Regions from separate parts of the Lysinibacillus sp. GW821-FHT14F06 genome, predicted to be linked through region 3. Evidence: riboswitches for the same ligand, from Rfam matches in the RefSeq annotation. Region 3 holds a riboswitch; each other region holds the start of a gene.
What was found. A riboswitch is a leader RNA that binds a small molecule or an ion and turns the genes downstream of it on or off. The one in region 3 is predicted to bind S-adenosylmethionine.
Positions count from the first base shown of each region.

Region 1: it holds a riboswitch for S-adenosylmethionine, as region 3 does, so the genes downstream of both, AC1RNS_RS18050 (cyclase family protein) here and AC1RNS_RS11940 (MetQ/NlpA family ABC transporter substrate-binding protein) in region 3, are expected to answer to the same signal.
Region 2: it holds a riboswitch for S-adenosylmethionine, as region 3 does, so the genes downstream of both, metK (methionine adenosyltransferase) here and AC1RNS_RS11940 (MetQ/NlpA family ABC transporter substrate-binding protein) in region 3, are expected to answer to the same signal.

Region 1 is NZ_JBXAPF010000022.1:43,401-47,692, forward strand. Features, by position in the region: gene AC1RNS_RS18040 (Cof-type HAD-IIB family hydrolase) at 1-43, shown strand, start outside; gene AC1RNS_RS18045 (DedA family protein) at 198-788, shown strand; gene AC1RNS_RS18050 (cyclase family protein) at 829-1,566, opposite strand; SAM riboswitch class I at 1,694-1,798, opposite strand; gene AC1RNS_RS18055 (aminotransferase-like domain-containing protein) at 1,901-3,244, opposite strand; gene AC1RNS_RS18060 (NAD-dependent epimerase/dehydratase family protein) at 3,352-4,200, shown strand.
Region 2 is NZ_JBXAPF010000049.1:4,769-9,060, forward strand. Features, by position in the region: gene pckA (phosphoenolpyruvate carboxykinase (ATP)) at 1-707, opposite strand, end outside; SAM riboswitch class I at 1,245-1,362, shown strand; gene metK (methionine adenosyltransferase) at 1,651-2,844, shown strand; gene AC1RNS_RS25055 (gamma carbonic anhydrase) at 2,985-3,506, opposite strand; gene AC1RNS_RS25060 (alpha/beta hydrolase) at 3,641-4,292, shown strand, end outside.
Region 3 is NZ_JBXAPF010000011.1:34,382-38,673, forward strand. Features, by position in the region: gene AC1RNS_RS11930 (pyridoxal phosphate-dependent aminotransferase) at 1-896, shown strand, start outside; gene AC1RNS_RS11935 (PPC domain-containing DNA-binding protein) at 1,357-1,860, opposite strand; SAM riboswitch class I at 2,083-2,187, shown strand; gene AC1RNS_RS11940 (MetQ/NlpA family ABC transporter substrate-binding protein) at 2,276-3,109, shown strand; gene AC1RNS_RS11945 (methionine ABC transporter ATP-binding protein) at 3,241-4,266, shown strand; gene AC1RNS_RS11950 (methionine ABC transporter permease) at 4,259-4,292, shown strand, end outside.

The DNA of each region.
Region 1 (4,292 bases), on a different contig from region 3:
AGGCGGCATATATCATGCTTTACAGGAGCTAAAAATAATTTAAGTAAGTCATTTTTGAAAGCTAATATTTTTAGTAAATTTAGAGGGGTGTCAAAGGAAAAAATGATTGAGGCTACAGTGCTCATAAAGTTAACTACATTGAGTATGATAAAGCTAACGATAAAAAATGATTATAATGCTATAGGTGGGATGAATTTATGGCGCATCATGTGCAATCTCTTATTGAACATTACGGGTATTTTGGCATTATTCTTATCCTAGTTGGAGGGATTGTTGGGTTGCCTATTCCTGATGAAATATTTTTAACATATGTAGGATATAGCGTATATCGAGAAACACTAGCACATGTTCCAGCATTACTTAGCGCAACCATAGGCGCAATTGGTGGCATTACCTTAAGTTATTATATAGGGTATCGATTCGGGCTACCTTTATTGCATAAATATGGACCAAAGATTCATATTACTAAACAAAAAATTGATTTTACTAAAAAATTGTTTACGAAAATAGGGCCTGTCTTATTACTGATAGGTTATTTTATTCCAGGTGTACGCCATCTTACCGCATATATTGCAGCAATTAATAACTATCCATATAGAAAATTTGCCATTTTTGCTTATGCAGGAGCGTTTATTTGGACATTTACTTTTATTACATTAGGAAAAGTACTGGGTGAGAAATGGCGCTATGTAGGATTTTATTTATCTCACTACAGTATTTATCTTATCGCAGTATTCATCATAATAATGTTGGTCATTTATTATTTTTTCAAAAAAAGAAATAAATAAGGGTCTGATTCTTCTAAATGAATGAGACCCTTATTTATTTTTAAGGTAAGATGGCAAATGAACGAACAGGGAATCCAGATGCTTTTTCTGGTTTCGGTACTATATTGAAAATGACAGCCCCTTTTGGTGGTAGCTGATCTAAATTTGTTAATAGCTCAATTTGATAAGTATCTTGCTCAAGTACAAAATATTCACCGTCTAACTTACCATTCTTGCGAAAATCTGCTGCTGAGTCAGTGTCGAAAGTCTCGTGACCAATAGCACTAACCTTTCGTTCTTTGAATAAAAATTGTAATGCCTCTAATCCCCAGCCTGGTATATGATTATGACCCTCAGCATCCTTATTATTGAATGCATCCTTATTTGGCCAGCGCTTACTCCAATCAGTACGTAGAGCAACAAATGTACCTGCTTCAATTTCCCCATGCTCAGCCTCAAAGTCAAGAATATCCTGAACAGTTAATGTAAAATCATTATTTTGTTCGGCTTCCTTCGATTTATCAATCACGATTAATGGTAGTACTAATTCTTTTAAATCCAATTCTTCTAAAAAACGAGTGTCCCTTACAAAGTGGATAGGTGGATCGATATGTGTTCCATATTGTCCTGGAAAAGAGAATTGCTGCGCAAAAAAGCCATCATCATGAGAAAATAATGTTTCAAACTTTGCGTCCTCAAACATAAAGAAGTGTGGTGAATTTGGTCCAAATGTATGTGTTAAATCCACCCATTTTTTTGATTTCAATAGCTGCACTGCATGTAAAAGTTCATTCGTCATCGTATTTACCTGCTTTCTATTAATAGTATGAGTTATTCCCTGCTTGTCCTTCTTGTTAAGATCACAACCATAAAAAAGAGCCCTCCTTGGAGAAGAGGACTCTTGTGCAAAGCAACTGATGTTAGTCTTCTCATCTTCAAGGCAATATTTTGCCAATTGGAGTTAGCACCATACCTATAGGCTGGTTGCTGAGACTTCATAGGGCCAATCCCTCCGTCTCTCTTGATAAGAAATGCAATATAAAAATTTTCGGAAATAACGATTACAAATACATTAGCATATTTATTTATAGTTTACAAGTTTGATAGGGATACATGGTTAAGATTTAATACTACTATATTATCTCTGTTACAGCCGTAAATATTTTTTGAACACCTTGTGCAATCAAGAATAGATTTGTATTTCTTGCATCGATTTTGAGTATATTTTCCTTGTGAAAATTAGTTAAGTAATTTTCGTCAATAGCTTTAATATGCACATCTTTAATGCGTAAATGTTGAATTAAAGTATCTATATTTATTCTGGGTGGTAAAACAATGTGGAGCTTAGTATCGAGCGAGTGTGGTCGTGTATAGTCAATAATTGAAGAGTTGGCTAGATATTGTACCTCCTCATGTAAAATAGTTGATTTCTCTGCATACTTTTTGGCCAGCATCCTACTATGGGAATGAAACATTCCACTTTTTAAATAAAGGTCCAATGCTCCCTGTGTTATAAGGCTAGTATCATAATCAACCACTCTTTTTAAAGCTAGGAAATGTTTAGAAATTAGACTAGGAAGTACGGTAGCCCCAACGCGCAATCCAGGGAAGATAATCTTTGAAAAGCTTTTTAGATAAATAACACGATTACATATATCATAGGCAAACATAGGATCTGCTTTGGTATTTAAATCAAAATCAGCTACATAATCATCCTCAACAATATAGACATTATATTTATTTGCTAGAGCTAATATATTTAATTTGTCTTTTTTACTAAAAGAAGTTCCTAAAGGATTATGGAACCGTGGCATAGTATAGAAAAATTTTACACGATGTTCAGAAAAAATTTTTTCTAATTGCTGTAGATTTATCCCGTTTGCATCACGCTTAATGCCAATATATTTAATACCAGTTGTTTCCAGTAAACGATTAAACAGGTGGTAGGTAGGTTGCTCGACTACAATAGTATCCCCTTCGTTTGGGAAAGGCATTACTGTCAATATGTATAGAGCCTGCTGAGTGCCAGTTGTAATCACAATATCTTCTTTTTTAGTAAACACCTGATATTGCTCTAGTAATTTTTTTATCTCTAAGATTAAGGAGTCTAATCCATGAAAAGTCATTCCGTAAGAGAAAAGGCCATCATGATGAACTTCAATGGCCTGGTTCAAACAATGTTGAAATTCCGTATAAGGAAACATTGTTTTTTCGGGTATTGCCGTAGCAAAATCAATTAAATCTGTATTCACAGCACTTTCGTAATTTGCTGTAGACAGTACATAGAAACCACTCTTTGGGATGGAAAAAATTCTATGCTGATATTTTAATTCATTTAATGCTTTTAACACGGTTTCTGAACTGCAGAAATATCGGTTTTTTAGTTCGCGGATAGAAGGTAGTTTTGCTCCTTGTGTTAAAATACCTTGCTCAATTTCGTTAAGTATATCTGTAATAATTTGTTGATATTTCAACATTTACATACCCCTTTACCGGTACAGATTCATTTTATAGTTATTGTATAGAGTAAGTAACAACCATACAATGATATTGTTGAAAGCAACATGAAAAGGATGGGCAAAATATGAGAATTTTGGTAACGGGTGCAACTGGTGTAATTGGAAAAAAACTTATTAAAGCTTTAGTTGAAGATGGCTATAAAGTTGGAGGAATGACAACCAGTACTGCAAAAGTAGATATATTACAGACGTTAGGTGCCACAGCTTATGTTGGAAATATACTTGAAAGGGAGGATGTTGAGACAATCCTACAAGATTTTCAACCAGATATGATTATCCATCAGGTTACGGCACTTCAGCATGGAAGTGTTGAGGATAATGCAAAAGTAAGAACAATTGGAACTCGATATTTAGTAGATGCTGCTAAAAAAAATAATGTGAAAAGAATAATTGCTCAAAGTATTGCTTGGGCATATGAACCAGGTGACATGATTGCATTTGAAGAGACACCTTTGGATACTAATGCAGCAGGTAAACGAAAAACAACGGTAGACGGAATAGTGGCTTTAGAGAATGCTATCCAGGAAATTCAAAACTCAGTGATTTTAAGGTATGGAGCTCTTTATGGACCAGGTACATGGTATGCTTCTCAAGGCTTAATTGCACAACAATATCTTAACAATGAAATAACTGTAAATGATGGAATCACCTCTTTTATCCATATTGAAGATGCAGTAGCAGCAACCATAAAGGCTATTGCATGGGAAAAAGGAGTATACAATATAGTAGATGATAAACCTGCTAAAAATAGTATATGGGGTAGATTTTATGCGGAACAGCTAAGAGCATTGCCTCCCAAATATCTTAGTGGAAAAATACCATGGGAAAGAGGAGCATCCAATGAAAAAGCCAAAAAGCGTGGATTTCATTTAAAATTTCCATCATGGAGACAGGGTTTCATTAGTGAAAAATGAGTGCTTACAAGAACAACTTCAGCGAATAGAATAAAAAGCAATTTCAAATAGTGCACAACTTATTTATATAGGATAACCTTCTAAAAATCCTT
Region 2 (4,292 bases), on a different contig from region 3:
CCAGATAAACCGAAGAATAATGCCACATCTCCAGCTTCACCAACGTTTGCTGAACAGTGCATAGAAAGGATGCCTTGTTGTGGTAATAGGTAGTTCATAATACCGAAAATTGATTTTTTGATTTCACCAGCATATTCAGTTCCGCCGATTAGGATGACTTTCTTTTCAAGAGATACAATGATGAATGTTTCAGAAGCTGTACCATCCACAGCAGGGTCTGCTTTAAAGTTAGGAGCTGAGATAACTGTGAAGTCAGCAACATGAGAAGCTAACTCTTCTTCTGTTGGACGGATAAATAATTGATGAGCAAAAAGATTGTGCCAAGCGTATTCATTGATGACTTGGATGCTAAGCTGTGAATCTTTATCGGCACCAGCAAAGCCCTTAAATACAAATAATTCGTCACGTTCTTTTAAATATTTTACTACTTTTACATATAAGTTATCGAACACTTCAGAAGAAATTGGTTGGTTTACTTTGCCCCAGTCAATTTTATCCTTTGTGCTTTCTTCTTCTACCGTATATTTATCTTTAGGTGAACGACCAGTGTATTTGCCAGTTTCTGCACGAACTGCGCCATCTACTGTTAACATAGCTTCACCACGAGATGTAGCCTTTTCAGCTAATTGTGGTACTGAAAGTTGAACATTAATGTTACCGCCGCTTAATAATTCCTTCAGTTCGTTTGCAATTTCTACTGAATTCATCGATTAAATACCATCCTTTTTTATAGTATTCCCTTGAGTTTGAGGGAGAATTTCTTAATTTCAAAAATAGTATAACACAATTGCTTAAATAATCTATACTAATTCAGAAATTATTTTTGAGATTTTATTACTTTTCAAGAAAACGACAAAAAGTAAATTTATAATGAGAGATGTCATCATTCATTCACCAGAGCATAACCGCGTTTGATAGCCTTTGACCAACATGAGGTTCGCACAAGATGGAAGGTTATTAACTCGAGTTTTGAAGGAGTAAAACCTGATTTCATCTTCCCGCATGTAGAGGGTGTTGGCTTCTGTGTCATAAGAATTATGCTATATGTATGAAGACACTAGGTCACTTTTATGTTAACACAGGATATAAGGTAGTAATAGGGATTATTTTGCTTCCATTTACAGCATCATCCAAGTGTCAATCATATTGTGGTCATAAAATTTCTCTCATACCTTAACAATAATACAGCAAAAAATATTTGACAACGTTCGACCTTTTACGTAATATGAGATATTGAACGGATACTCTTATCCCGAGCTGGTGGAGGGTCAGGCCCTGTGAAACCCGGCAACCTGCATGAACTATTTCACGACATGCGTTGGTGCCAACCTGATGCAAGGGAAACCCCTTGAACGATAAGAGTGAAAGGTTACGAAGTCATTATTCCTTTCCTCATGTTAGTAAGCGTGAGAAAAGGCTTTTTTTTTGTTAAAAACAAATACAAAGGTAAGTATATGTAGTTCTTTCCTTATTATAATGACGGATCTTTCGAAATCCTCGTGTTAAAAGCATCAGCTGTTTTTTGTACGAAAGTGGAGCGACAGCAGTAACGGCTTGAGAGTTCAATCCTTAGGAGCGGACTTGACATGGGTAATGAGTACCGTATTCATTCACAAATACTTTTTGTAAGAGTAATAGGAGGAAAACCAAATGACAAACCGTCGACTGTTTACATCAGAGAGCGTGACAGAAGGACATCCAGACAAAATTTGTGACCAAATTTCGGATGCCATTTTAGATGCCATTTTAGCAGAAGATCCAAATGCACGTGTAGCGTGTGAAACAACAGTAACAACAGGATTAGTATTAGTAGCAGGAGAAATTACGACTTCTACCTATGTAGATATTAAAGGTATTGTCCGAGATACTGTAGCGGAAATCGGATATACACGAGGGAAATATGGCTTTGACGCAGAAAACCTTGCAGTGCTTGTAGCTATTGGTGAGCAATCACCAGATATTGCACAGGGAGTTGACCAAGCACTAGAGGCTCGTGAAGGCTCTATGACAGACGCTGACATTGAAGCGATTGGTGCAGGTGACCAAGGCTTAATGTTTGGTTATGCATGTAACGAAACGCCTGAGCTTATGCCACTACCAATTAGTCTAGCGCATAAATTAGCACGTCGTTTAACAGAAGCTCGTAAATCTGGAGAACTAGCGTATTTACGTCCTGATGGTAAAACGCAAGTGACGATTGAATATGATGAAAACAATATCCCAGTACGAGTAGATACGATTGTCATTTCAACACAACATGATGAAGAGGCAACACTCGAACAAATTCAGGCAGATTTAAAACAGTTCGTAATTGCACCAGTTGTTCCAAGTGAATTACTAGATGCAAATACTAAATATTTCATTAACCCTACTGGTCGTTTCGTCATCGGTGGTCCGAAAGGTGATGCAGGCCTAACTGGGCGCAAAATCATCGTGGATACATACGGTGGCTATGCGCGTCATGGCGGTGGTGCGTTCTCTGGAAAGGATGCCACAAAGGTTGACCGTTCTGCAGCATATGCAGCACGCTATGTAGCCAAAAACATTGTAGCAGCAGGTTTAGCAGAACGTGCTGAAGTACAATTAGCTTATGCAATTGGCGTTGCTCAGCCAGTATCCATTGCTGTTGATACATTTGGCACTGGAAAAGTGAAAGAAAGCGAGATAGTCGAGTGGGTACGTGAGCTATTTGACTTACGTCCAGCAGGGATTATTAAAATGCTTGATTTACGTCGCCCTATCTATAAGCAAACTGCTGCATATGGACACTTCGGTCGTACTGACTTAAATGTACCTTGGGAGCAAACAGATAAAGCAGATGCTTTAAGAGAAAGAGTACGTTAATAAGCTATCCCGCTAAAGTGTTAAAGTGAATTATAAATTATATGAAAGTATTAATTTAGGAAGGGGCTAGTTTATTTACATAGCCCTTTTCTTAATATAAAAAAGAAGCCCCGAAATGATATGGGCTGCTTTGTTTAGTTTTATTTATTGTTTGCTTGAAGAGATTTATAATATTGTCCTTTTTCTGCATACTCACGGACGATACGTTCCATATCTTCTTTATCTTCAGCATTTAATTCACGAACAACCTTAGCCGGACGACCTAATGCTAAGCTATTCGGTGGAATGACCTTACCCGGAGGTACTAGACTGCCAGCTCCTATGAATGCACCCTCTCCAATCTCTGCTCCGTCTAATATTATCGAACCCATACCTATTAAGGCATTTTTGCGAATCGTACAGCTATGTAAAGTTACCTGATGTCCCACTGTTACTTCATCTTCAATAATCAGCGGGTATTTCGGGCTTTGGTGTAAGCAACAAAGGTCTTGAATACTTACTCGTTTACCAATAATAGTTGGTGACACATCACCACGAATAACAGTGTTAAACCAAATAGTTGTTTCAGCCCCTATTGTAACGTCACCAGTAACGGTAGCATAATCAGCTATAAAAACGGATGGATCGATTGTTGGTGTTTTACCTTTAAATGGATAGATCATGAGAATCGCCTCTTTTCTTTCTATGATGTAATATTATCGTATCAAATACGCAACTTGATGGAAATATAAAATTAATGAAGTTAGATATTTCACTTATAATCAATGTGTAATTATTTTTTAGGAGGACTATGTAAATGTGGAAATGGGAAGCTGATGGACAAGCAAAGGCTGTGGTTGCTATTCTTCATGGTGCATATGAAAATCACCGCTGGTATGCATGGCTGATAGAAAAACTTAGATTGGAAGGCTTCCACATAGTCATGGGGGATTTGCCTAATCATGGTGTCAATGCAAGATTTTCGCGTGTCCATGATGAAGATATTAAAGAATACAATAAGTATACAAGACATTTAATGGAGAATGCTTTTTCGTATAACTTACCAGTGTTTTTAATAGGACATGGTCTTGGTGCAACATTATTACTACATACTATGCAGAAGAAAAAATATGAATGTGCAGGCATTATTTTAACCTCACCATGGCTTCAATTGAAGTTGTTACCAGGTAAACTATCAAATGCTTTAACAAGTTTAAGTGCTCTAACAGCTAATGTTAAAATAACACATGAAATTACATTTGAAAAATTGACCCGTAGTGTAGAAGGTAGAGAAGAGATGAAGGATGAGATTCCTTTTATGACAGTTGTTTCAGTGAAATGGTATCGAGAGCTGCAGCAAATGATGCGAAATTTAGTATTATTACCTAAGGCTCAATTCCCTAATATGCCTATGCTGGTGATGACAGCAGAAAAAGATAATATAACGGAAACTAAACAGACTCGTAATT
Region 3 (4,292 bases):
AAGTGGCTATTCTCGGTGGTACAAAAATCGGCCTTGTTGAATTACCTTTAGCTATATTAAATCCTGGGGATACAATGCTATTACCCGATCCTGGCTATCCTGATTACTTATCAGGGGTTGTATTAGGGGATGTAAATGTTGAAGTACTGCCACTTTTTGCAGAGAATAGCTTCCTTCCCGATTACACAGCTTTATCTGATAGTATAAAAGAACAGGCGAAACTTCTATATCTGAATTACCCTAATAATCCAACTGGTGGTACTGCAACAAATGAATTTTTCGAGGAAACCGTTCGCTTTGCAAAAGAGCATAATATCATCGTTTCACATGATTTTGCCTATGGGGCAATTGGATTTGATGGAAACAAACCTGTTAGCTTCCTACAGGCAGATGGTGCTAAAGATGTTGGAATTGAAATGTATACACTATCCAAAACATACAATATGGCAGGGTGGCGCATTGGCTTTGCAGTTGGGAATGCTGATATTATTGCTGCTATCAATCTAATACAAGATCACCTTTTTTGCAGTCAATTCCCTGCTGTACAACAAGCAGCGGCGATTGCACTCTCAGCATCACAGGAATGTGCAGACGAGCTCAGAGCCACTTATGAACGTCGACGAAATGTCCTAATCGAAGAGGCTCAGCGTATTGGCTGGCATGTAACTGCACCTAAGGGCTCTTTTTTTGCATGGCTCCCCGTTCCAGTAGGCTATACAAGTGAACAATTTGCAGATCTCTTACTCGACAAGGCAGATATTGCTGTAGCAGCAGGAAATGGCTTTGGACAATATGGTGAGGGCTATGTCCGCGTTGGCTTACTTGTAAGCGAAGAGCGTTTACGTGAAGCCATAAATCGAATCGAACAATTAAATTTATTTAACTTCTTTCAGTAGAAGTCTCCCACCTCTATAGGTGGTGAGATGAATGCGAATTTAAGCTACTTTTCAGAGGTGTCCAAACACCCGCTGAAATAGAGGAACTCAGTCTAAGAACTCCACGTCCTATGGCAATTTATCTGTGCGAAAGCGAAGCGACAGCAACACGGTTTTATCTGTGCGAAAGCGAAGCGACAGCAGCAACAACACACGACTTGAGACCAACATCATGTTGCTGCCGCTGCGTTAGCACTATGCTTTCGCACAAAAAACATCTGTTGGCCCAAAGCCTCTGGCGGATGTCACAGAATCGAAAAGGAGTTAATAAAGGATGTATCGCATCCATGCGATAACGGCTAACTGCCTGCATCACGCTGGCCTTAGCACAAAGCCGATTCTGGACGCAATTATGCCGAGGAATAATTGATATAATCAAATTAAAAAAACTGTTCTACAGCAATGCCATAGAACAGTTTTTTCATTTCTCAATCTTTCTTGGACTCTGTAAGTCTTTTTCTAAGGGATAAAATTGAACATGTCCTGTTTCATCATCAAATTGGCGAATATGCTGAATGCCCTGTACCTCTGCTAAAACGATATCGGCTGTAATCACAATATTCCCCCCCTTCACCAAATGTCCTCCCGATACTTGGCCCCATTGATCACTCATTGATCCATGAAGATGTGTCTCATATTCCCCATCACGTTTACACACAACACCAGCACCTTGAATAAATTCAAGCGGGCCCTCTTTTTTAACCACTTCACAGAAACGGACATTGATTTTAGATGTCTCATCCGGTACTAAATAAACAAAACTACTTTTTTGAAAACTGCCAATACAGCTAACAAGGGTAGCCGACTCAATATCGTTCTCTTGACAGATAGCCTCTATACCCTCGATAATATCAGTTCCCATTAAAATACGAGCACTAATCACTTTTCCAAATGCTCCAACTCCATAATTTACTCTTATAGACATCTATACACCTCTTTTTGCTTATACATTTATTATCGTTACCAAATATAGCTCACTTGATAAGTTCCTCTATAAAATTCATGACATCCTCTGGGGCTTTACCTGATTCAGCGGACATACAAACATCCATTAAATCAAAATTAAATAAAAAATTAAAATATTTATTGACTAATAATAACCTATAATTTATATTAGTTCTATCGGATTTATAAAAATACTATATATCTCTTATCAAGAGTAGCTGAGGGACTGGCCCTATGAAGCTCGGCAACCTCCTTTTTAAAGGAAGGTGCTAAATCCTGCAAACGATCATCGTTTGATAGATAAGAGAGGACGTTTTTTCATGAGCCTCTCTTAGTTTATAAGAGAGTTTTTTTATTTTTAAAAATCGATACAACAAACTTTGGAGGTCATTTTCATGAAGAAACGAAACAAATTTTTATTAGGCTTAGCAGGTTTTACATTAGCAGCAGCATTAGTAGGCTGTGGTACAAAAGAAGATAGTAAAGGCGATCAAGGTAAGGCTATTGATGAAAATAAGATCGTAGTAGGTGTCACTTCTGGTCCACATGAACAAATTGCAGAGATTGCAGCTAAAGTGGCAAAGGAAAAAGGCTTGGAAGTAGAGCTTAAATCCTTCTCTGACTATGTTTTGCCTAATACTTCATTAGCTGAAGGTGATCTTGATGCAAACAGCTATCAGCACAAGCCTTTCTTAGATACATTTAATAAAGATCATGATACAGACTTAGTACCAGTAGGAAAAACTATTCTGAATCCAATGGGTGTTTACTCTGAAAAATATAAATCTTTTGATGAAATACCGGACGGTGCAACATTTGGTTTACCAAATGATCCAACAAACGGTGCTCGTGCGCTGTTCGTCCTGCAAGAGGCTGGCTTTATTAAATTAAAAGAAGGTGCTGGCCTAACAGCGTCTATCCGTGATGTTGAGGAAAACAAGAAAAATTTAAAATTCATAGAGTTAGAGGCTGCACAAATTCCAAAGCAGCTTAGTGAGGTTGATGTAGCGGCTATTAATACAAACTTTGCGCTTGAGGCTGGCATTAATCCTAAAGAGGATTCTATCCTTTTAGAATCTACTGACTCTCCTTATGTAAACTATATTGTAGTACGTGCCGAAAATGAGAACGATCCAACCATTAAAAAATTCGTTGAAGCTTATCAATCTGATGAAGTACGTAAATTTATTGAAGATGAATTTAAAGGATCTGTCATTGCAAGCTGGTAAACAGTAGTGAAACTTTAATCAGCAGGGATTTTCCACAGATTATTAGTTTAAATGCAGGATAAAATAGAGAATCTGCGAGACTCCTCTGGGAAAGCGAGCAGATTCTTGCTTTTTAGAAAGGAGACATCCATATGATTCGGTTAAAAAATATATCCAAAGAATTTAAAACAAAAAAAGGTATTGTCAGAGCAGTTGATGGGATTAACCTTCATGTTAAAAAAGGTGAAATTCATGGAGTCATTGGCTATAGTGGTGCAGGTAAAAGCACACTTATTCGCTGTGTTAACCTATTGGAACGCCCAACTGCAGGAAAAGTTTGGATCAACAATGTGGATATTACTTCCCTTTCCCTTAATGATCTTCGTAAGACTCGTCAAAAAATCGGGATGATTTTTCAGCATTTTAATCTCTTAAAAACAGCAACCGTTTATAACAATATAGCTGTCCCATTAAAGCTACTTGGCTATAACGATACCGAAGTGAAAAATCGTGTGGCGAAATATGCTGAAATTGTTGGCTTAACAGAAAAATTAGAGAGCTTTCCAAGTCAGCTTTCAGGTGGTCAAAAACAACGTGTTGCTATTGCACGTGCGTTGGCACAAGAACCTGAAATCTTACTAAGTGATGAAGCGACTAGTGCACTTGATCCAGAAACAACAGAAGCCATTCTTGAACTACTATTGAAAATTAATCGTGAGCTGGGCATTACTATATTACTTATTACGCATGAAATGAATGTCATACAAAAAATCTGCGATGACGTATCTGTTCTTGAAGCAGGGAAAGTTGTGGAATATGGTTCAGCTATTGATCTTTTTGCGAAGCCACAGCATCCAACAACGAGAAAGTTCTTGAGCACGATTTCACAGCGCAATCTATCTCTTTCCCTTATTCAGCAGCTCAATGTTTCAGGGAGTGTTATTCGTCTAACATTTCTCGGCGAAAGTACTGGAAAACCGTTATTGGCAGAGGTCAGCAAAGTTTACGATGTTCAGCCAAATATTTTAACTGCCAATATTATTGAATTAAAAAATGGCATCGTCGGAAATATCGTCGTTCATTTAAATGGTGAAACGCATATTGTACAAAAGGCATTAACGTATTTCACAGAAAATGGCGTAGCCGTAGAAGAATTAGGAGGCGACCAAAATGGATAGTATTCAAAGCTTCTTTACAGATTGGT